Linked DNA regions of Saccharopolyspora erythraea. The protein of the gene in region 1 interacts with the protein of each later gene in a pairwise test. Links are inferred from orthologs where the notes say so. Each region holds a gene or a part of one and is shown in the gene's direction. Other genes may lie near its edges.

Region 1 (10,777 bases):
AGGCCCGCGCACGACCCGGACTTCGGGGTCGCCGACTTCTTCGTGCTGCTCGACCTCAAGGCCGTCGACCAGCGCTACCTGCGGTTCTTCCTGGGCGCGGCGGCATGACGCACCCGTGGATGCCGACCTCGCCGTGCGGGCCGGGCTGCCTACCGCAGCGGCCTAGCAGGGTCGCGGCGCCGCGCGTCGCGCTGCGACTCGGCCGCGCGCTGTGCGTGCTGGTGGGCGGAATCGGCATCGCGGTGGTCATCGCCGTGCTCCCCGGCCCCGCCAGGCGGCGGCTGCTCCGGGAGTGGTTCCGCGCGCTGCTGCGGGCTTTCGGCGTCCGGCTCGTCGTGCGCGGCGAGCACGGCGCGGGCGGTGCGCTGGTGGTCAGCAACCACGTGTCGTGGCTCGACGTGGTGGCCATGCAGGCGGTGTGCCCGATGCGGCTGCTGGCCAAGACCGAGGTGCGGACGTGGCCGGTGATCGGCCCGCTTGCCGGCCGGGCGGGCACCCTCTACATCGACCGCGACCGGCTCGCGACGCTGCCCGACGCGGTGCGGACCATCGCGGGCGCGCTGCGCGGCGGCGCGGTCGTCGGTGCCTTCCCCGAAGGCACCACGTGGTGCGGGCGGTCCTCCGGCGCCTACCGGCCCGCGGTGTTCCAGGCGGCGGTCGACGCCGGGGCGCCGGTGCGGCCGATGGCGTTGCGCTTCCACACCGCCGACGGTGAGCCGACCACGGCGGCGGCCTTCGTCGGGGAGGCCACCCTGCTGGAGTCCGTGCTGGCGGTGGCGCGCTTCCGCGGTCTGGTGATCGAGCTGTCGCTGCTGCCGGAACTGGACGCCGCGCGGATCACCGACCGCCGGGAACTGGCGCGCCTGGCCGAAACCTCCGTCGCGGACGCGACGACAGCGTCGACTCCGCCTGCCCCGGTCGCCGAGCCGATCGCGGCCTGAGATCCACACCGGACACCCACTCCGGCCCGCGGTCGCGGTCAGCGACCGCGGGCCGAATACGTTGTGGCGCAACGTCGTCGTGCTCGTCCGCTACTCCCGCATCAGCGAGTTCCACCGTCTCAACCCCTGGTCGGCGAAGAGCGAGTGCGGCAGTTCCTGGAGCGCGCCGTGGGACGCCCGCTGGTTCCCTTTCCGTGCGATCGCTCGCAGCACTCGCCACCACGACTCGGCGGGGAGCAACGCCTAGAGTCCGCGCCACCGCCGGTCCGGCGCCATTGCGCCGCGTCCGCCGGATCGGGGCGGATCGAACCGTTGACATGCCGGTGACCGCCGCCTACGTTTGCCGCAATTCGCTCTCGTAACAAGTGTTCGCAGTGCGAACAATGGTGAAGGGAAGTGCGATGGCAACACCGGATTGCGGCGACGGCCGCGCGACGAGGCCGCACGCCCGCCGCGCCGCGCTGGCGGCCGGCATCGGCGCGCTGGTGGACTGGTACGACTTCTTCCTCTACGGGATGATGGGCGCGCTGGTGTTCAAACCGGCTCTTCTTCCCCGAGTTCTCCTCCGCGGCGGGCACGCTGGCCGCGTTCGCCACCTTCGCGATCGGGTTCCTGTTCCGCCCGCTCGGCAGCGTCGTGTTCGGCCACTTCGGTGACAAGCTGGGCCGCAAGGCGATGCTCGTACTGACGCTGCTGCTGATGGGCACGGCCAGCACCCTGATCGGAGTGCTGCCGACCTACGGGTCCGCGGGCATCGCGGCGCCCGTCCTGCTCGTCGTCCTGCGTGCGGTGCAGGGGTTCGCCGTGGGCGGCGAGTGGGGTGGTGCGGCGCTGATGGCCGTCGAGCACGCGCCCGACGGCAAGAAGGGCCTGTACGGCAGCTGGGTGCAGGTTGGTGCTTCGGGTGGGCTCCTGCTGGCGAGCGGTCTCTACTCGCTGTCGGCCGCGCTGACCACACCCGAGCAGTTCATGGCGTGGGGCTGGCGGATTCCGTTCCTGGCCAGCGCCGTCGTCGTGGCCATCGGGTTCGTGGTGCGCAGCAAGGTCGAGGAGACGCCGGTGTTCGAGGAGGCCAGGTGCCGCGGCGACGAGCCGAAGATGCCGCTTCTGGCCGCGATCCGGGACAACCCGCGCGGGTTCGTGCTGATCTTCCTGATGCGGCTGGCCGAACTGGTCAGCTTCTACGTCGTCACCACGTTCGCCCTGTCCTACGCCACGACACACCTCGGTGTCGCCGAATCGGTCATGCTCACCGGCAACACCCTGGTCGCCGCGCTCGGGATCGTGGTGATCCCGCTGGCGGCGGCGCTGTCGGACCGGATCGGCAGGCGCCGGGTCTTCCTCGGCGGCGCGGCGGCCGGCGTCGTGCTGTCGGTGCCGCTGTTCTGGGGCATGCAGTCCGCGGTTCCCGCGCTGATCTGGCTCGCCGCCATCGGCGTGATCAACCTGTGCCACGACCCGGTGGTCAGCGTGCAACAACCGCTGTTCACCGAGATGTTCGGCGCCCGCTTCCGCTACAGCGGCGCGGGCGTGGGGTACCAGGTCGCGGGTGCGCTCGGCGGCGGGTTCACGCCGCTGGTCGCGGGGGTGCTGGTGAACGCCAGCGGCGGCGGCTGGACGCTGGTGGCCCTCTTCCTCGCGCTGTCCTGCGGCGCCTCGCTGGTCGCGGGCCTGATGATGGCCAAGGACGCGCCGGCGCGCGAGCCGGTGGTGAGCGCGGCCTGAGATCCGCACCCCCCGCGACCGCCGACGGTGGTCGCGGGCCGGGTGCGTTGCGTCATGCGGATGACTCGCCACGAACCGCTGGACTTCCACCGGGGTGGAGGTTGCAGGCTCGCCGGGTGAGCACCGAGACGAGAGCGAAGACCAGCGCCCTGTGGGCACCCGAACGCCGCAACTTCACGATCGGCCTGATCCTGATCATCACGCTCGCCGCGTTCGAGGCGATGGGGCTGGGCACGGCTCTGCCGACGATCGTCACCGAGCTCGACGGGCACCGCTACTACTCCTGGCCCTTCACGGTGTTCATGGCCGCCAGCGCCATCGGGACGGTGCTCGGCGGCCGCCTCGCCGACCGCCGGGGCCCGGCCGTCCCGCTGCTGCTGGCGCTGCCCACCTTCGCGCTCGGGCTGGTCGTGGCCGGTGTCGCGCAGGACATGCCGACGCTGCTGGTCGCCCGCGTGCTGCAGGGTCTCGGAGGCGGGACGCAGATCGTCGCGCTGTACGTGATGATCGCCCGCGCCTATCCCGAGGAGCACCGGCCGAAGGCGTTCGGGGCGATCTCCTCGGCGTGGGTGGTCCCGGCGCTGGTCGGGCCCGCGATCGCCGGGTTCCTCACCGAGTACCTGAGCTGGCGCTGGGTCTTCCTGGGCCTGGCGCCGCTGGTGCTGCTCGGCGCGGTGCTCCTCGCGCCGACGGTCCGCCGCTTCGGGGCCGGCGCGGAGGAGGGCACCGCGCCCAGGCGGAAGGGGCTGCCGCTGGCCGCGTTCGGTGCGTCGGCGGGCGTGGTCGCGCTGACCTGGTCGGCGCAGAACCCGTCGCTGTTCTCGCTCGTCCTCGGCGTGGCGGCGGTCGTCGCGCTCGGAACGTCGATCCGCGTGCTGGTGCCCGCCGGGACACTGCTCGCGCGGCCGGGGCTGCCGGTGATGGTGCTCGCGCGGGGGCTGATGGCCGGGGTCTTCTTCACCGCGCAGGCGTTCGTGCCGCTGACGCTGTCGGCGGTGCACCACTACTCGCCGACGATGGCGGGCGTGCCGCTGACCGTCGGTTCGCTCGGCTGGTCGGTCGGCGCCCTGTGGCAGGGCGGGCAGCGCGCCCTGAGCCGGGAGGCGGTGGTGGCCACCGGGCTGGTGCTGGTGGGCGCCGGAGTGGCCGGACTCACGCTGATCGCCCCGGAGTGGGGACCGCACTGGCTGGTCTTCGGGCTGTGGTTCGTCGCGGGCTCGGGCATGGGGCTGGGCATGGCGAGCACCTCGGTGCGGGTGCTGGAGCTGTCGCCCGCCGACGAGCGCGGGTTCAACTCCTCGGCGCTGCAGCTCTCCGACATGCTCGGCCAGGCCGCGATGGTGGGGCTCGGCGGTGTTCTGGTGACCTCGCTCGCCGCCTCGGGGTCCCCGGCGGCCGGGGTCGTCCCGCTGGATCTGCTGCTCACGGCCGCCGCGTGCTGCGCCGCGCCGCTGGTCCTGCGCTCGCGGCGGGAACAAATGGCCTGACCAGCGCGTTCCGCTTGCGGACCACGGCAGGCACGGCCATCCGGCTGCATTACCCTGGAACGGCGATGACTTACCTTGACCACGCTGCCACCACTCCGATGCGGCCGGAGGCGGTCGCGGTGATGAGCGAGGCGTTGGCCCGGCTGGGCAACGCCTCCTCCCTGCACACTTCGGGCAGGCGGGCGCGGCGCGCGGTCGAGGAGTCCCGGGAGGCGCTGGCCGCCGCGCTGGGCGCGCGGCCGTCGGAGGTGCTGTTCACCGCGGGCGGCACCGAGAGCGACAACCTCGCGGTCAAGGGCATCTTCTGGGCCCGTAGGGCCGCCGACCCGGCCCGCCGCCGCATCCTGGCCTCCACCGTCGAGCACCACGCCGTGCTCGACGCCGTGGAGTGGCTGGCCGAGCACGAGGCGGCCGAGGTGACCTGGCTGGAGGTCGACTCCCTGGGGCGGGTGCGGCCCGAGACGCTGGAGGCGGCGCTGCGCGCGACGCCCGGCGAGGTCGCCCTGGTCACGGTGATGTGGGCCAACAACGAGGTGGGCACGGTCAACGACATGGCCGAGCTGGCCGCGGTGGCCGACCGCCACGGTGTGCCGCTGCACACCGACGCGGTGCAGGCGGTCGAGACGCTGCCGGTGGACTTCGCGGCCTCCGGCGTCTCGGCGCTGACGATGACCGGGCACAAGGTCGGTGGCCCCTACGGCGTCGGCGCGCTGCTGCTGTCCCGCGAGGTCGCCTGCACGCCGCTGCTGCACGGCGGCGGCCAGGAGCGCGAGGTGCGCTCCGGCACCCTCGACGTGCCCGCGGTGCTGGGGTTCGCGAGCGCGGTGCGGGAGGCCGTCGACGGCAGGACCTCGCACGTGCCGGAGCTGACCGCGCTGCGCGACGACCTGGTCCGCGGTGTCCGCGAGGTGGTGCCGGACGCCGTGCTCAACGGCGACCCCGGTGACGGTGCGATCGGCGGCGGGCCGTCGCGGCTGCCGGGCAACGCGCACTTCACCTTCCCCGGCTGCGAGGGCGACAGCCTGCTGATGCTGCTAGACGCCAAGGGCATCGAGTGCTCCACCGGCTCGGCCTGCACCGCGGGCGTCGCCGAACCCAGCCACGTGCTGCTGGCGATGGGTGCCGAGCCGAAGGCGGCGCGGGGTTCGCTGCGGTTCTCCCTCGGCCACGACTCCACGGTGGCCGACGTCAAGGCGCTGACCGAGGCGATCGGGCCGGTGGTGCAACGAGCGCGCGGCGCCGGTACGGCCGGGCTGCGCAGGACTTCGGTGCGGGCGTCCGCGCCGACGGAGGTGTGAGGCGTGCGAGTACTGGCTGCCATGAGCGGCGGGGTGGACTCCGCCGTGGCCGCCGCCCGGGCGGTGGAAGCCGGCCACGAGGTGGTCGGCGTGCACCTGGCGCTGTCGGCCAAACCCGGCACGCTGCGCACCGGCGCCCGCGGCTGCTGCACGATCGAGGACTCCCACGACGCTCGGCGGGCGGCAGACATCCTGGGCATCCCCTTCTACGTCTGGGACTTCGCCGAGCGGTTCACCGAGGAGGTCATCGAGACCTTCGTCGGCGAGTACGCCGCGGGGCGCACTCCCAACCCGTGCCTGACCTGCAACGAGAAGATCAAGTTCGAGGCGTTGCTGGAAAAGGCGATGACGCTGGGCTTCGACGCGGTCTGCACCGGCCACTACGCGAGGCTCACCGCCGAGGACGGCGTGCCGGTGCTGCGGCGCAGCCGGGACGAGGGCAAGGACCAGTCCTACGTGCTGGCCTCGCTGACCGCCGAGCAGCTGCGGCACTCGATGTTCCCGCTCGGCGACTCGCTCAAGTCGCAGGTGCGTGAGGAAGCCGCCGAGCGCGGGCTCGCGGTCGCCAAGAAGCCCGACAGCCACGACATCTGCTTCATCCCCGACGGCGACACGAAGAAGTTCCTGGAGTCGAAGCTGGGGCAGAAGCCCGGGCAGCTTGTCGACGCCGAGAGCGGCGCGGTGCTCGGTGAGCACACCGGCGTGCACGGCTTCACCGTCGGCCAGCGCAAGGGCCTCGGCATCGACGCGCCCGCGCCCGACGGCCGGCCGCGCTACGTGCTGTCGCTGGAGCCGGTGTCGGGCACGGTCACGGTCGGCTCGGCCGACCACCTCGGCGTCACCGAGATCGACGCCAAGCGCCCGATCTGGCCGTCGGAGCGGGAGCTCGACGGCCCCACCGAGTGCGTCGTGCAGGTCCGGGCCCACGGCGGCACCGCGGACGCCGTCGCCGAGGTCGCCGACGGCGGCATGTCGATCAGGCTCCGCCAGCCGCTGCGTGGCGTCGCGCCGGGGCAGGCCGTCGTGCTGTACCGGCCGGAAGACGAGGGCGACCTCGTCCTCGGCAGCGCCCTGATCGCCGCGACGCGCTAGGGGCGTCCTGCGCCGTAGTCGGGAAGCTCGATCGCGTTGGCGGCGCGCTGGATTCCGCCGGAGAGCCTGCCGAGCGCGGGGAACCTCGACATGAACCGCATGACCTGGTTGCGCAGCCAGATCCGGGTCCTGCTGGCCGGCATCAGCACCTCCGCGCCCGACTCGGCGATCTTCTGGTTCTGCCGCACGTACTCACGCATCCGGTCCTCGTAGCGCGCGAACGCGGTGCGGTGGTCGCCGCCTGCCGCCCGCAGTTCGCCCGCGAGCACGTACGCGCCCACCAGCGCGAGGCTGGTGCCCTGGCCGGACAACGGCGACGGGCAGTACCCCGCGTCGCCCACCAGCGCGACCCGGCCCCGGGACCAGCGGTCCAGGTGGATCTGGCTCACCGAGTCGAAGTAGAAGTCCGGCGCGTGCTCCATCTCCTCGAGCAGCCGCGGCACCTCCCACCCCACGCCGGTGAACGCCTCGCGCAGAATCCGCTTCTGCTGCCCGGTATCGCGGTGGTCGAAGGGGATTTCCCCCGACGCGAAGCCGAGGATCGCCGTGGCACCGAGCTCACCGTCGGAGGCGTGGACGCCCGCGAGCTTGCCGGGCACGTTGTGCAGCAGCGTCCAGCGGTCCGCAGCGAGGTGGCCGCCGACGCTGAAGATCGAGATGTGGTGCCCGAGGTGGCGCCGGAACCGCGACTCCGCGCCGAAGGCCAGCGCCCGCACCTGCGAGTGCAGGCCGTCGGCGCCGATCACCAGGTGGAACCGCCGGGGTGCGGTGTGCTCGAAGGTCACGAGCACGCCGTCGTCGTCGGGTTCGAGGCCGGTGACGGAGTCGCCGAAGACGTACTCGACGCCGTCCGCGGTGGCATCGTGGAGGATGCGGCTGAGCGCTCCGCGCATGATCTCCAGGTCGCGGCCGTTGCCGCGCCCGTCGAACTGCTCGGTGCTGATCTCGGCCAGCGGCCGGTTCGAGCCGTCGACGTAGGTGATGCCGCGCATGTCGATCCCGCTGCCGCGGACCTGCGCCAGCACGCCCATCCGCTCGACGACGTCGACCGCTGCGCCGCGGACGTCCACGCCGTAGCCGCCTTCGCGCGGCGCGGGCGCCCGCTCGACCACGGTCGGGTTGAAGCCGTGCGCGCGCAGCCAGTGGGCGAGCGCCGGTCCGGCGACGCTCGCGCCGGAGATGAGGACGTCGGTGTTGTCCATGTGCTCTTCCCGTGTTCGCAGGGATGTCGTTCGGCGCCGTGAGCACGAAGGTATGAACACTACTTACCGGTCGTCAAGTAAATTACCGGTCGGCAGGCAGGTGGGTACCATGTCGCGAGCGGACGGCGAGAGGAGCAGCGGCATGCCCAGGGCCAGGACCGACACCAGGAGCGAGATCCGCCGGGTCGCCGCGGAGCTGTTCGCCGCGCAGGGCTTCGAGAAGACCAGCCTGCGCGAGGTCGCCGAACGCCTCGGCATCACCAAGGCGGCGCTGTACTACCACTACCCGTCCAAGGCGGAGCTGGCGCGCGGCATCGTGCAGCCGCTGGCCGACGACGTCGTGGCGCTGCTGTCGTCGGCGGAGTCGACGGCCGAGGTGGACCGGCGCGCGCTGCTGGAGTCCTACTTCGACGTCATGGCAGGCCACCGCGAGGTGCTGTGGATGATCCTGCGAGACGTGAGCGTGCTGGCCGACCTGGAGCTGTTCCAGGACATGCTCGACTGGCGACGCAGGCTCAACCTGCTGCTCATCGGCGCCGACGCCACGCCCGAGCAGTGGGCGCGGGCCACCGTCGCAGTCGGCGGTCTGCAGGACTGCGTCACGAACGAGGGCGACGTGAGCGTGTTCCGCACTGCTGCGGTCGATGCGGCTCACGCCGCCCTCGTGTCGGGCCCGCGCTAGCGCGGTTGCAGCGGGCCGGTGGAATGGCCTTCGGGGTCCGCCGCCCCGGGATTCGCCGTCGTTCTGGTCCATTCGGCCGCCATGTGCGGTGGACCGACCGGGCGAATCCTTTCGCGAAACGGTCTTGCCTCGTTTCGCCGCGGCTGCGGGAATTGCGATCTGGATGGGTCGAAATCGCGTCCCCCGGATGGAGGCGGCAATTCCGGGTCAATTGCTCGGTTCCGCCAGGATTCAGGTCGTGGCGTCGTACCGCGTGGGCAGCAACGCCCGGAACTCGACCCACGCTGCGCTGAGCAGCAGCCGAGCCGGGCTCGTCCGGCGTGCGGACCCGGTCCGGTGGCCGGAGATCCGCACCCCCCTGGTTCGTTCGTGTTGCTCGATCTGTCGGTCCTGGATCACAGCGCCCCTTTCGCCTGTGCCCCCCGTCCGGCCCCAGTCCGGCTGTTGTTCCGGGCGGGCGGCCCCCGACAGCCGCCCGTCCCGATACCCGCCTGGCCCCGACTCCAGGAAGGTGCCCCCCGCTGTTCCCGTTTTCCCAATTGCAGCGGTGTGGGATAGAAACATTGGGGGTTACTCGCCAGTTGCACAAGGCCCGGATGAAAAAATTTCCCGAACCGCGATCGATCTTGTCCTGCCGTTGCGAAACTGCGGCGTTCCTTTGGTGCGCAGGGAGTTCGCCCGCGGAGCAATGGATGAGTTCCTTCGGCGGACAGCGGTCTGGTGCCGGGTGCGCGGAGCCGATAGTGTCTTGCGATCACAGCGCTGTGGGAGGGTTGCGATGCTCGATCCGCGTGCCAGCACGGTGGGCGACGTGTTGCGGCGCACCGCCGCGCGGGTGCCCGGCAGGGTCGCGCTGCGGTTCGCCGACGGGTCGGGCGAGGAACGGGAGTGGACCTACGCCGAGCTCGACGACGCGGTCTCCCGTGCCGCGGGCGTGCTGCTGGCCGCCGGGGCCTCGAAGGGCGACCGGGTCGCCGCCTACGGCAGGAACTCCGACGCCTACCTGATCGGCTTCCTCGCCTGCGCGCGGGCCGGCCTGGTGCACGTGCCGATCAACTACAACCTCACCGGTTCCGAGCTCGGCTACCTGGTCGAGCAGTCCGGCAGCACCATCGCGCTGGCCGATCCGGCGCTCGCGGGCGCGCTCTCCGGCGTCGACCGCGTGATCCCGTTGCGCGGCGCGGAGAAGTCGCTGCTGGAGCTGAGCACGTCGGGTGAAGTCCCGGCGCTGCCGGGAGATGTCGCCGATGACGACCTGGTGCAGCTGCTCTACACGTCCGGCACGACCTCCCGCCCCAAGGGTGCGATGATGACGCACCGCGCGCTGCTGCACGAGTACGTCTCCTGCGTCGTGGCCCTGGACTTCACCGACGGCGACGACCCACTGCACGCGATGCCGCTCTACCACTCCGCGCAGATGCACGTCTTCCTGTTGCCGCACCTGATGATCGGCTCCACCAACCGGCTGGTGGAGGCGCCCGATCCGCAGGACGTGCTGCGCCGCGTCGAGGAAGAGCGCATCGGCGCGTTCTTCGCCGCACCGACGGTGTGGGTGGCGCTGTCCAACCACGACGACTTCGGCAGGCGCGACCTCGGCTCGCTGCGCAAGGCCTACTACGGTGCGTCCATCATGCCCGGTCCGGTGCTCAGCAGGTTGCGGGAGTCGTTGCCGGGACTGGGTTTCTACAACTGCTTCGGCCAGTCGGAGATCGCTCCACTCGCGACGGTGCTGCGTCCCGAGGAACACGACGAGCGCCCGGACTCGGCGGGCCGCCCGGTGCTGTTCGTGGAATCCAAGGTCGTCGACGAGCAGGGGAACGAGGTCGCGCCGGGCGAGCTGGGCGAGATCGTCTACCGCTCGCCGCAGCTCTGCACGGGCTACTGGGACAAGCCCGAGGAGACCGCGGAGGCGTTCCGGGACGGCTGGTTCCACTCCGGTGACCTGGTGCGGCAGGACGAGCAGGGCTACGTCACCGTGGTCGACCGGATCAAGGACGTGATCAACACCGGTGGGGTGCTGGTGGCCTCCCGGGAAGTCGAGGACGCGCTCTACACGCATCCCGCCGTCGCCGAGGTCGCCGTCATCGCGGTGCCGGATCCGAAGTGGATCGAGAGCATCGCCGCGGTGGTCGTGCGCAAGTCCGACGTGGATGAAGACGATCTGCTGGAGCACGCGCGCAAGTCGTTGGCGGGATTCAAGGTTCCCAAGCAGGTCCGGTTCGTCGACGACCTCCCGCGCAACAGCTCGGGCAAGTTGCTGAAGCGGGTGCTGCGGGAGCAGTTCGTCGAGCGTTGACCGGTTTTCCGCCGCTTTCGGGCGGAGACGCGAGTCGCCGGGCCTGTCCCTGCG
Region 2 (10,798 bases), 4.0 Mb from region 1 along the record:
CTCCTTCGCCGAGCGCAGGATGGCCGCCCTGGTGGCCAACCACCGCGAGGCGCTGGCGGCCAGCGGCAGCCCGGCCGAACGGGCCGAGGTGCTGGCCAACGCGCTCACCAGGGAGGGCTACGCTGCCTCGACGCGTCGTGTGGGCAGCGGTGAGCAGCTCTGCCAGCACCACTGCCCGGTGGCGCACGTGGCTGCGGACTTCCCGCAGCTGTGCGAAGCCGAGACGGCGGCCTTCGCCGAAGTCCTCGGCACCCACGTGCAGCGGTTGGCCACCATCGCCAACGGCGATGCGGTCTGCACGACGCACGTCCCGCTCGCGCGGTCCGAGTGCGGCGAGAGCAGTGCGGTAACCGATCCGAAGACTGCCGGCCCGGTCCCGAAGGACCGGCAGGAGACCGCCCCGATTCCTGATGGAGGGGAGCCCGTATGACTGCCGCTGCGGAGCAGCGCACACCCACCACGGTGCCGAATGCCTCTGGCCAGCTCAGCCAGGAGGAGACCCTGGCGACGCTGGGCAACTACGAGTACGGCTGGGCCGACCCGGACACCGCGGGCGAGGGCGCTCGACGTGGTCTCAACGAGGACGTCGTCCGGGACATCTCGGCCAAGAAGGGCGAGCCCGAGTGGATGCTCGAGGCCAGGCTCAAGGCCCTGAAGCTCTTCGAGCGCAAGCCGATGCCCAACTGGGGTGCCGACCTGTCCGGCATCGACTTCGACAACATCAAGTACTTCGTGCGTTCCACCGAGAAGCAGGCCCAGACCTGGGAGGACCTGCCGGAGGACATCAAGAACACCTACGACAAGCTGGGCATCCCGGAGGCGGAGAAGCAGCGCCTGGTCGCCGGTGTCGCCGCCCAGTACGAGTCCGAGGTCGTCTACCACAAGATCCGCGAGGACCTCGAGGCCCAGGGCGTGCAGTTCCTGGACACCGACACCGCGCTCAAGGAGCACCCGGAGACCTTCAAGGAGTACTTCGGCTCGGTCATCCCGGCCGGTGACAACAAGTTCTCCGCGCTCAACACCGCGGTGTGGTCCGGCGGCTCGTTCATCTACGTCCCCAAGGGCGTGCACGTCGACATCCCGCTGCAGGCCTACTTCCGGATCAACACCGAGAACATGGGCCAGTTCGAGCGGACGCTGATCGTGGTCGACGAGGACGCCTACGTCCACTACGTCGAGGGCTGCACCGCGCCGATCTACTCCAGCGACTCGCTGCACTCGGCGGTCGTGGAGATCGTGGTCAAGAAGGGCGCCCGCTGCCGCTACACGACCATCCAGAACTGGTCGAACAACGTGTACAACCTGGTCACCAAGCGCGCCAAGGCCGAAGAGGGCGCGACCATGGAGTGGGTCGACGGCAACCTCGGCTCCAAGGTGACCATGAAGTACCCGTCGGTGTTCCTGATGGGCGAGCACGCCAAGGGCGAGGTGCTCTCGGTGGCCTTCGCCGGTGAGGGCCAGCACCAGGACGCGGGCGCGAAGATGGAGCACCTGGCTCCGCACACGTCCTCGACGATCGTGTCCAAGTCGATCGCCCGGGGCGGCGGCCGCACCTCCTACCGCGGTCTGGTCAAGGTCGCCAAGCGCGCCAACCACTCGGCCTCCACGGTCAAGTGCGACGCGCTGCTGGTCGACACCATCAGCCGCTCCGACACATACCCGTACGTCGACGTCCGCGTCGACGACGTCTCCATGGGCCACGAGGCCACCGTCTCCAAGGTCAGCGACGACCAGCTGTTCTACCTGATGCAGCGCGGCCTGACCGAGGACGAGGCGATGGCGATGATCGTGCGCGGCTTCGTCGAGCCGATCGCGCGCGAGCTGCCGATGGAGTACGCACTGGAACTGAACCGCCTGATCGAGCTGCAGATGGAAGGGGCCGTCGGCTGAGATGACGAGTACCACCACCACCGACGGTGCCCAGCACGGCCTGACCGAGCACTCCCACGGGGGGACTGTGGTTCCGCAGTCCTCCCGCGGGCAGCGCTTCACCTCCTACGACGTCGAGGCCTTCGAGGTCCCCGGCGGCCGCGAGGAGGACTGGCGGTTCACCCCGACCAAGCGCCTGAAGGGCCTGCACGACGGCACGGCCACCGCGACCGGCTCCATCAAGGTCGCGGTCGACTCGGGTGACGCCGCCAAGGTCGAGACCGTGGGTCGCGACGACTCCCGGCTCGGCGACGGCGGCGTGCCCGCCGACCGGATCGCCGCGCAGGCGTGGAGCTCGTTCACCGAGGCCACCGTCGTCACCGTTCCCAAGGACACCCAGCCCTCCGCGCCGATCAGCATCACCGTGGAGGGCCCGGGCGAGGGCCAGACCGCCTTCGGCCACCTCCAGGTGCGCGCCGAGCAGTTCGCCGAGGCCACCGTCGTCATCGACTACCGCGGCTCCGGTGTGCTCGGCGACAACGTCGAGTTCGTCGTCGAGGACTCCGCGCGGCTGTCGGTCGTCTCGATCCACGACTGGGCCGACGACGCCACCCAGGTCAGCTCCGAGCACGCCGGCCTCGGCCGCGACTCGGTGTTCCGGCACCTGGCGGTGACCCTGGGCGGAGACCTGGTCCGGGTCAACACCACCGTCAACTACGGCGACAAGGGCGGCGACGCCGAGCTGCTCGGCCTGTACTTCGCCGACGCCGGCCAGCACCTCGAACACCGCATGCTGGTCGACCACTCGATGCCCAACTGCCGCAGCAACGTGCTCTACAAGGGCGCGCTGCAGGGCGACGGGGCGCACTCGGTGTGGATCGGCGACGTGCTGATCCGGGCCGCGGCCGAGGGCACCGAGACCTTCGAGCTGAACCGGAACCTGGTGCTCACCCAGGGCGCCCGGGCCGACTCGGTGCCGAACCTGGAGATCGAGACCGGCGAGATCGAGGGTGCCGGCCACGCCAGCGCCACCGGCCGGTTCGACGACGAGCAGCTGTTCTACCTGCAGGCCAGGGGCATCCCGCAGGAGCAGGCGCGACGCCTGGTGGTGCGCGGGTTCTTCGGCGAGATCCTGCAGAAGATCACCGTGCCCGAGGTCCGCGAGCGGCTGGAGGCCGCCATCGAGGCCGAACTCGCCGTGGTCGGCGCCTGAGCCCGGCCCACCCACGAAGCTTCCACACACCAGGAGAAACGAAACAAATGGCCACCCTGGAGATCAAGGACCTGCACGGCTCGGTCGTGACCGACGAAGGCGCCAAGCCGATCCTCAAGGGCGTCGACCTGACCGTGAACTCCGGCCAGATCCACGCCATCATGGGCCCCAACGGCTCGGGCAAGTCGACGCTGGCCTACGCCATCGCGGGCCACCCGAAGTACCGGATCGACTCCGGCCAGGTCCTGCTCGACGGCGAGGACGTGCTGGAGATGAGCGTCGACGAGCGCGCCCGTGCCGGCCTGTTCCTCGCCATGCAGTACCCGGTCGAGGTGCCGGGCGTGTCGATGTCGAACTTCCTGCGCACCGCCGCCACCGCCGTGCGGGGCGAGGCGCCGCAGATCCGGCACTGGGTCAAGGAAGTCAAGCAGGCCATGAGCGACCTGGACATCGACCCGGCCTTCGCCGAGCGCAGCGTCAACGAGGGCTTCTCCGGCGGTGAGAAGAAGCGCCACGAGATCCTGCAGCTCGACCTGCTCAAGCCGAAGTTCGCCATCCTCGACGAGACCGACTCCGGTCTGGACGTCGACGCGCTGCGCGTGGTGTCCGAGGGCGTCAACCGCTACACCGCCGAGGGGGACCGGGGCGTCCTGCTGATCACGCACTACACCCGGATCCTCAAGCACATCACCCCGGACTTCGTGCACGTCTTCTCCGACGGCAAGGTCGTGGAGTCCGGCGGGCCGGAGCTGGCCGAAGAGCTCGAGACCACTGGCTACGTGCGCTTCACCGGCAAGAAGGAGGCAGCCGCGCAGTCATGACCGTTCAGCCTCCTCGCACCCCTGGTGCGAGCACCACCAACGCACGGGACACCGCCACGCCCCTGGACGTCGCGGCGATCCGCTCGGATTTCCCGATCCTGGGGCGCACGGTGCGCGAAAACCGTCCGCTCGTCTACCTGGACTCGGGCGCGACCTCGCAGCGTCCCCGCCAGGTGCTCGACGCGGAGCGCTCCTACGTGGAGACCTCCAACGCCGCGGTGCACCGCGGCGCGCACCAGCTCGCCGAGGAGGCCACGGACGCCTACGAGGGCGCGCGCGCCAAGATCGCCCGCTTCATCGGGGCCGGCGTCGACGAGGTGGTGTTCGTCAAGAACGCCACCGAGGGCGTCAACCTGGTCGCCTACGCCATGAGCAACGCCGCCACGTCCGGGGCGGAGGCCGAGCGCTTCCGCCTCGGACCGGGCGACGAGGTCGTGGTGACCGAGATGGAGCACCACGCCAACCTGGTGCCGTGGCAGGAGCTGTGCCGCCGCACCGGCGCCACGCTGCGCTGGTTCGGCGTCACCCCGGAGGGCAGGCTCGACCTGTCCGACGTCGACGGAGTGATCACCGAGCGGGCCAAGGTCGTGGCCTTCAGCCACCAGTCCAACGTGCTGGGCACGGTCAACCCGGTCGAGCCGCTGGTGGCGCGGGCCAGGCAGGTCGGCGCGCTCACCGTGCTCGACGCCTGCCAGTCGGTGCCGCACAAGCCGGTCGACTTCGGCGCCCTGGACGTGGACTTCGCGGTGTTCTCCGGGCACAAGATGCTCGGCCCCTCCGGGGTCGGCGTGCTCTACGGCCGCAAGGAGCTGCTGGCGGCGATGCCGCCGTTCATCACCGGCGGCTCGATGATCGAGATGGTGCACATCGACCGCTCCACCTACGCCGAGCCGCCCCAGCGCTTCGAGGCCGGGGTGCCGATGACCTCCCAGGTCATCGGGCTGGGCACGGCCGTGGACTACCTGTCGGTGGTCGGCATGGAGCGCATCGCCGAGCACGAGCGCCGCCTCACCGAACCGGCGCTGCGCGAGCTGTCGGCGGTCGAGGGCGTGCGGATCATCGGCCCGCTGAGCACCGAGGACCGCGGCGGTACGGTGTCCTTCGTGGTCGAGGGCGTGCACCCGCACGACGTCGGCCAGGTGCTGGACGACCGGGGCGTCGAGGTCCGCGTCGGCCACCACTGCGCGTGGCCGCTGCACCGCGCGATGGGGGTCCCGGCCACCGTCCGGGCCAGCTTCTACCTCTACAACGAGCTCGACGAGGTGAAGGCGCTGGTGGACGCGGTGCGCGAGGCGCAGCGGTTCTTCGGCGTGGCGTGAGGGGAGCGCTGTGCAACTGGAGCAGATGTACCAGGAGATCATCCTGGACCACTACAAGAACCCGCACCGGCACGGGCTGCGCGAGCCCTACGATGCGGAGTCCTTCCAGGTCAACCCGACCTGCGGGGACGAGATCACGCTCCGGGTCCGGCTGGACGGCGAGGGCTCGGACGCGGTAGTCGAGGACGTCTCCTACGCGGGGCAGGGCTGTTCGATCAGCCAGGCCTCGGCGTCGGTGCTGACCGACCTGGTGGTCGGCCGCACCGTCGGGGAGGCGTTCAGGACCCAGGCCGCCTTCGGGGAGATGATGCAGGGTCGCGGGCAGGTCGAGCCCGACGAGGACGTCCTGGAGGACGGCATCGCCTTCGCCGGGGTGGCCAAGTACCCGATGCGCGTGAAGTGCGCGCTGCTGGGTTGGATGGCTTTCAAGGACGCCGTCTCCAGCGTCGGTGTGGAGGAGGCGTCATGAGCGACACTCGTGCCAACACAGAGGTGGGAACGTCATGACCGACGAGACCCAGGTCCAGACCGAGGACGACGTCCAGCGCGGCGTGGAAGGCATGCCGGAGCCGGCGGCTCCCAAGGCCGACCTCGCCGCGGTGGAGGACGTCGAGGAAGCCCTGCGCGACGTGGTCGACCCCGAGCTCGGCATCAACGTCGTGGACCTCGGACTGGTCTACGACGTCCGCGTCGAGGAGGACAACTCCGCGACCGTGGACATGACGCTGACCTCGGCGGCCTGCCCGCTCACCGACGTCATCGAGGACCAGGCGCGGGCCGCGCTGACCGGTGGTCCCGGTGGCGGGCTGGTGAACGACTTCCGCATCAACTGGGTGTGGATGCCGCCGTGGGGACCGGAGAAGATCACCGAGGAAGGCCGCGAGCAGCTGCGCGCTCTCGGTTTCACGGTCTGACGATCGCCTGCGGTCGAGGGGCGCTCCTGCCGGACGGGCAGGAGCGCCCCTCGCGCTTCTCAGAGGCTGTCTTCGGACTTCACCTTGCGAAGCGGTTGCGGTGACGGAACCTCAGGCTCAGCGTCAAAGACAGGCGCTCAGCGCTGCGCCTGCCGCGAGGCCACCGCGTCGATCTCGGCGAGCAGCGCGGTCTTGTCGCGTTCGGGCAGGAACGACGCCCGGACGCCGTTGCGGGCCAGCCGCACCAGCGCCGCCTGGTCGAGTCCCATCCGGTGCGCGGCCCGGTACTCGCCGCTCAGGTCGGTGCCGAACATCGGCGGATCGTCGGAGTTGAGGGTGACGAGCAGCCCTTGCTCGAGCATCCACGGCAGCGGGTGCTCGGTCCCGCCGGACTGCCACAGCGACTCGGAAGACCCACGGGGCAGCGCCCGCACCGCGCCCGTTCGCAGGTTCGAGGTGGGGGAGACGTCCACCGGGAGCTGGGTGTCCCGCAGGTGGGCGATGAGCTCGGCGTCGGCCACGCTCCCGATGCCGTGGCCGATGCGTTCCGCGCCCAGCGCGCGGATCGCCGACCACACCCGGTCCGGGCCGCGGGTCTCACCGGCGTGCGGCAGACTGTGCAGACCGGCGGCCCTGGCCCGGGCGAAGACCTCGCGGAACTGGTCCCGCTCGACCTCCAGGCCGCCGACACCGAAGCCCAGCACCGTCTGCGGCCCGTGCGCGATGACGCCGTCGAGCGTGCGCTCGCCGGCCTCGGCGCCGTAATCCCCGGCGAAGTCGGGTATCCAGCGGAGCCGGATGCCGCTCTCGCGTTCGGCCCGCTTCCTGCCGTGCTCGATCCCGGCGAAGACGACCGGGGCGGGGATGCCGCGCAGCAGGTGATCGGAGAGGCTGAAGTGCACCTCGGCGTAGCGCACGTTCTGCGCGGCGAGGGTGCGCGCGGTGTCGAACGCCAGCGCGGCGAAGTCCTCCTCGTCGCGCAGCACCTCCACCGCCCGCCGGTAGACGTCGAGGAAGTGCGGGAAGTCGCGGAACTCGTACCACTCGCGGATCTCCCGCAGCGAACGGGAGAACCCGGCGATGCCGTGCTTCTCGGCGAGTGCGAGCAGCAGCGGGGGCTGCATGGAACCTTCGAGGTGGACGTGCAGTTCCACCTTCGGGAGCGCGGTGACGAACTGGTCGATCGATGCTGAGGACACCAGGAACGGCCTTTCAACGGTGACCGCCGGCGGACGCGCCGGCGTGCTGGCTGGTGGGGTGACGGGAGAAGCGCGTCACCGGCTACCAGGCGAGATCACCGCGCCTGTGGTCCTGGCCGTAGAGCGGGAGAACGGGCGTGCGCCCGCGCGGAACCGGGTTCCGGAGCACGGGAGCGACCACGTCGATCACTGTATGGCGCCTTCCTCGCCCTGGCAACGAATCCGCCGCGTCACACCCGTTCGTCGGTGTCCAGCTCCACCCGGTCGTCGCACCGGATCCGCCCGGGACGCACCACCTCGGCGTAGACCCCGGCGACCGCGCCCCGGCCGTAGCGCTCGGTCGTGATGGTGTTGTGCCGCGCGGGAATCCGCAGCGCCTCGCGGTCGACCGGCAGGTCGCCGTGGGCCAGCGTCGGGATCGCGCAGCGCGGAGTGCCCACGATGACGCGCAGCATCACCTCGGCACCGATGCGCACGTACCGCTGCGACCAGTCGTTCTCCGCGAAACCGCGCAGATGCGGCGTGTCAATGACGATGTTCGGCCGGTACCGCACCGGATCCACCGGCGACCCGGCGTGCTCGTCGATCGCGGCGAGCGTCGCGGTGGTGATCAGGTGCACCGGTGCGGCGTCGACCAGAGTCCCTGGCGGCGCGAGGGAACCGAACTCGTTCTCCTCGATGTGCACCTCGGCGTCCAGGCCGCTCGCCAGCACCTCGTCCGGGTCGGAGCGCTGCAGCGTGGCCCCGCCCGGCTTGCGGTTGACGAGCGCGACCTCGCGGCCGAGGTAGGCGCTGAGCGCGGCGCCGGCCCCGGCCGGGTCGGCGGTCGACAGGCTCGTCCGCGGCGCGGCCGCGGGCAGCGTCATCGCGACGTGGTCGCCGTCGTGGCCGGCCCGGATGGTGGGAAGCGCCCTCCACAGGCGCGGATTCTTCGCACTCGCGATGCGGCCCGTCGCGACGTCGAGCAGCGCGTAGGCCCGGTCGCCCGCGATCCCGCGCTCGGTCACCTCGCAGGACTCGACGACCTCGCCGAACATCGACTTGACGGGGTAGCGGCGCAGCACCGATACGGCGCCGACGTGACTTGCTGGCATGCGCGGGACTCCTCGGCCGGTGGACACCCGGCCGACACGCTAGCGGGGCGCCACCGGCCGCGCTGCCGGGGACTCCGTTGCTGAGCAGCTCCTAACCGGCGCAGGGGGAAACCGGCGCCGCACCCGGACCTGTGCCCCAGTCCGAAGGACGGTCCGACAGGGTGTGGTCGACCGAGCCACCGTCGCGCAACTGCTCCCATCCGACCCACACCTGCTCGTGCGGTGCCTCGGACACCCGCACACCGGCGTCGTACTGCAGCCTGCCGCCGTCCGCGCCGGGCGCGGTGATGGTCAGCGGCCGCCGACCCGGGAACTGCACCACAGCGCGCTCGAACCGCGGTGCGTTGAGGACGAACTGCCCGGTGCCCGGCACCGCCGGGTACAGCCCGAGCGCGCTGAAGACGTACCAGGCCGACATCGTGCCCAGGTCGTCGTTGCCCGTCACGCCGTCGGGGGCGTTGGTGAACAGCGTCTGCTGGGCCCGCGCGACCGCGGAGGTCTTGCCCGGGTGGCCGACCAGCGCGTACATCCACGGCGCGTGCAGGTCGGGCTCGTTGTTGGGGTTGTAGCGGAACTGCCCGTAGTAGTCGTAGGGGTCGATGACCCACTCCTCGCGGGCGGTCCGCGCCGGGTCGGCGAGCAGCTTGTCGTAGGCGAAGAACGTGTCGAGCCGCTTCTCCGCCTGCTCCCGGCCACCGACGGCGTCCAGCAGGCCCGGCACGTCCTGCTGCGTCAGCCACTGGTACTGCCACGCGGTGCCCTCGTGGAACCCGTCGTCGGAGACCGGTTCGTAGGGCGTCACCCAGGACCCGTCGGGGTTGCGCGGGCGCGGGAACCCGGTGAACCCGCGTTCGGGGTCGTGCACGGTGCCGTCCCACACGTTGCGCCACGACCGCCCGCGTTCGGCGAACGCCGCCGCGTCCTGCTGCCTGCCCAGCGCGGTGGCCATGATGGAAAGCGAGCAGTCCGCCAGCGCGTACTCCATCGTCGCCGACCCGCCGTGGTGCGGGTCGACGTCCTGGCCCTTCTTCGGGAAGTCCGGGTCGTGCTGCACGAACCCCCGCGACAGATACGACTCGTTGCCCGCGCGTCCCTCGTACGGCGACTCCGCCGGGGGCACCTCGTTCGCGTTGCGCAGGAGCGCTTCGTAGGCCCGCCGCTCGTCGCCCGTCAGCGCGCCGAACCGCCACAGGTCGACCAGGAACGGGGTGACCGGGTCGCCCGTCATGGTGTTGGTCTCGTAGTTGGCGTAGGCCCACCGGGGCAGCCAGCCGCCCTGCTCGTCGATGGTGAGCACCGAGCGCGCGATGTCGCGGGCGCGGTCGGGCACCAGCATCGCCAGCAGCTGGTTCTGCGTCCGGTAGGTGTCCCACAGCGAGAAGAACTGGTAGTAGGTCCAGTCGTGGGCGACGTGGATGCGCTCGTCGAAACCGCGGTAGCGGCCGTCGGCGTCGTTGCCGGTCAGCGGTTGCAGCAGCACGTGGTACAGCGACGTGGTGAAGACCGCCGTGTCGTCGGCGCTGCCGCCCTGGACGCTGATCCGGTCCAGCTCGCGCCGCCAGCGGTCCTGGGTGCGCTCGCGGACCTCGTCGAAGCCGTGCGGCTGGCCTGAGTCGTCAAGGCCCTCCGCGGCCAGGTTGGTGTCGGCGCCCTGCTGGTCGACGTGGGAGATGGCGGTGGTCGCGGTGACCTGGCGGTCGCCGAAGGAGAGCCACGCGCCGCGCAGGCCGCGCTCGCCGGAGACCGCGCGGCGGCCGGGTTGGCCGCCATCGGGCTGCCACGTGCCGAACGACGAGATCGGGCGGTCGAACCTGGTCGTGAACCACACCGTGTACTCGCGGCCGCCGCAGAAGCCCTTGCTGCGGACCCACCCCCGCACCGTGTGGTCGTCGACGACCTCCACGCCGCTGGCGCTGATCGGGTTGTCCTTGTTGGCCTGTCCGACGTTGATGAAGACGTTGGCGGGCGCGGCATCGCCGAAGGTGTAGCGCTCGACCCCGACCCGGGTGTCGGCGGTGGCCTCGACGTCGATGCCGTCGTAGTCGGTGAGCCTGGTGCGGTAGTAGCCCGCGTCGCCCACCTCGCCCTCGTGAGTGTAGCCCGCCGCGTAGTTCTCGTGGTCGAACTCCTCGGGCCTGGTGGTGTCGAAGTCGTTGCCCGCGCCGGGGCCGACCGTGCCCGTGGTGGGCAGCGTGGAGATCAGGCCGCCCTGCTCCCAGCATCCGGCTCCGGACAGGAAGAAGTGGCCGAAGCCGCGGATGCGCGCGTCGTCGTAGCGCCAGCCCGCGTAGTGCGTGCCGATGGGGCTGACCTGCGTCATGCCGAACGGAGCCGACGCGCCGGGAAAGGTGTTGCCCTCGTCCTGGGTG

The links.
Region 2: the proteins of HUO13_RS31010 (region 1) and sufU interact in binary tests that used the Escherichia coli proteins (3 or more experiments, as listed by UniProt). The link is inferred for Saccharopolyspora erythraea from one-to-one orthologs.

What each region holds. Positions count from the first base shown.
Region 1 is NZ_CP054839.1:6,937,076-6,947,852, reverse strand. What follows is about bases 3,449-6,334. They hold HUO13_RS31010 (cysteine desulfurase family protein), read left to right. Parts: upstream 3,449-4,218; coding sequence 4,219-5,451; downstream 5,452-6,334. Other genes in these bases: mnmA (tRNA 2-thiouridine(34) synthase MnmA), read left to right, coding at 5,455-6,334; HUO13_RS31015 (MFS transporter), read left to right, coding at 3,449-4,153. Outside these bases: HUO13_RS31030 (GNAT family N-acetyltransferase), read left to right, coding at 1-108; HUO13_RS31025 (lysophospholipid acyltransferase family protein), read left to right, coding at 105-941; HUO13_RS31020 (MFS transporter), read left to right, coding at 1,521-2,666; more of HUO13_RS31015, read left to right, coding at 2,783-3,448; more of mnmA, read left to right, coding at 6,335-6,543; HUO13_RS31000 (FAD-dependent monooxygenase), read right to left, coding at 6,540-7,745; HUO13_RS30995 (TetR/AcrR family transcriptional regulator), read left to right, coding at 7,888-8,427; HUO13_RS30990 (acyl-CoA synthetase), read left to right, coding at 9,206-10,723. UniProt on the Escherichia coli protein: Master enzyme that delivers sulfur to a number of partners involved in Fe-S cluster assembly, tRNA modification or cofactor biosynthesis. Catalyzes the removal of elemental sulfur from cysteine to produce alanine.
Region 2 is NZ_CP054839.1:2,888,632-2,899,429, forward strand. Bases 4,055-6,961 are described here. They hold sufU (Fe-S cluster assembly sulfur transfer protein SufU), read left to right. Parts: upstream 4,055-5,232; coding sequence 5,233-5,691; downstream 5,692-6,961. Other genes in these bases: HUO13_RS13520 (cysteine desulfurase), read left to right, coding at 4,055-5,222; HUO13_RS13530 (metal-sulfur cluster assembly factor), read left to right, coding at 5,726-6,136; add (adenosine deaminase), read right to left, coding at 6,274-6,961. In the rest of the region: HUO13_RS13500 (helix-turn-helix transcriptional regulator), read left to right, coding at 1-430; Fe-S cluster assembly protein SufB, read left to right, coding at 427-1,890; Fe-S cluster assembly protein SufD, read left to right, coding at 1,892-3,082; Fe-S cluster assembly ATPase SufC, read left to right, coding at 3,130-3,903; more of HUO13_RS13520, read left to right, coding at 3,900-4,054; more of add, read right to left, coding at 6,962-7,335; HUO13_RS13540 (MOSC domain-containing protein), read right to left, coding at 7,566-8,429; HUO13_RS13545 (GH92 family glycosyl hydrolase), read right to left, coding at 8,521-10,798. UniProt on the Escherichia coli protein: A scaffold on which IscS assembles Fe-S clusters. Exists as 2 interconverting forms, a structured (S) and disordered (D) form. The D-state is the preferred substrate for IscS.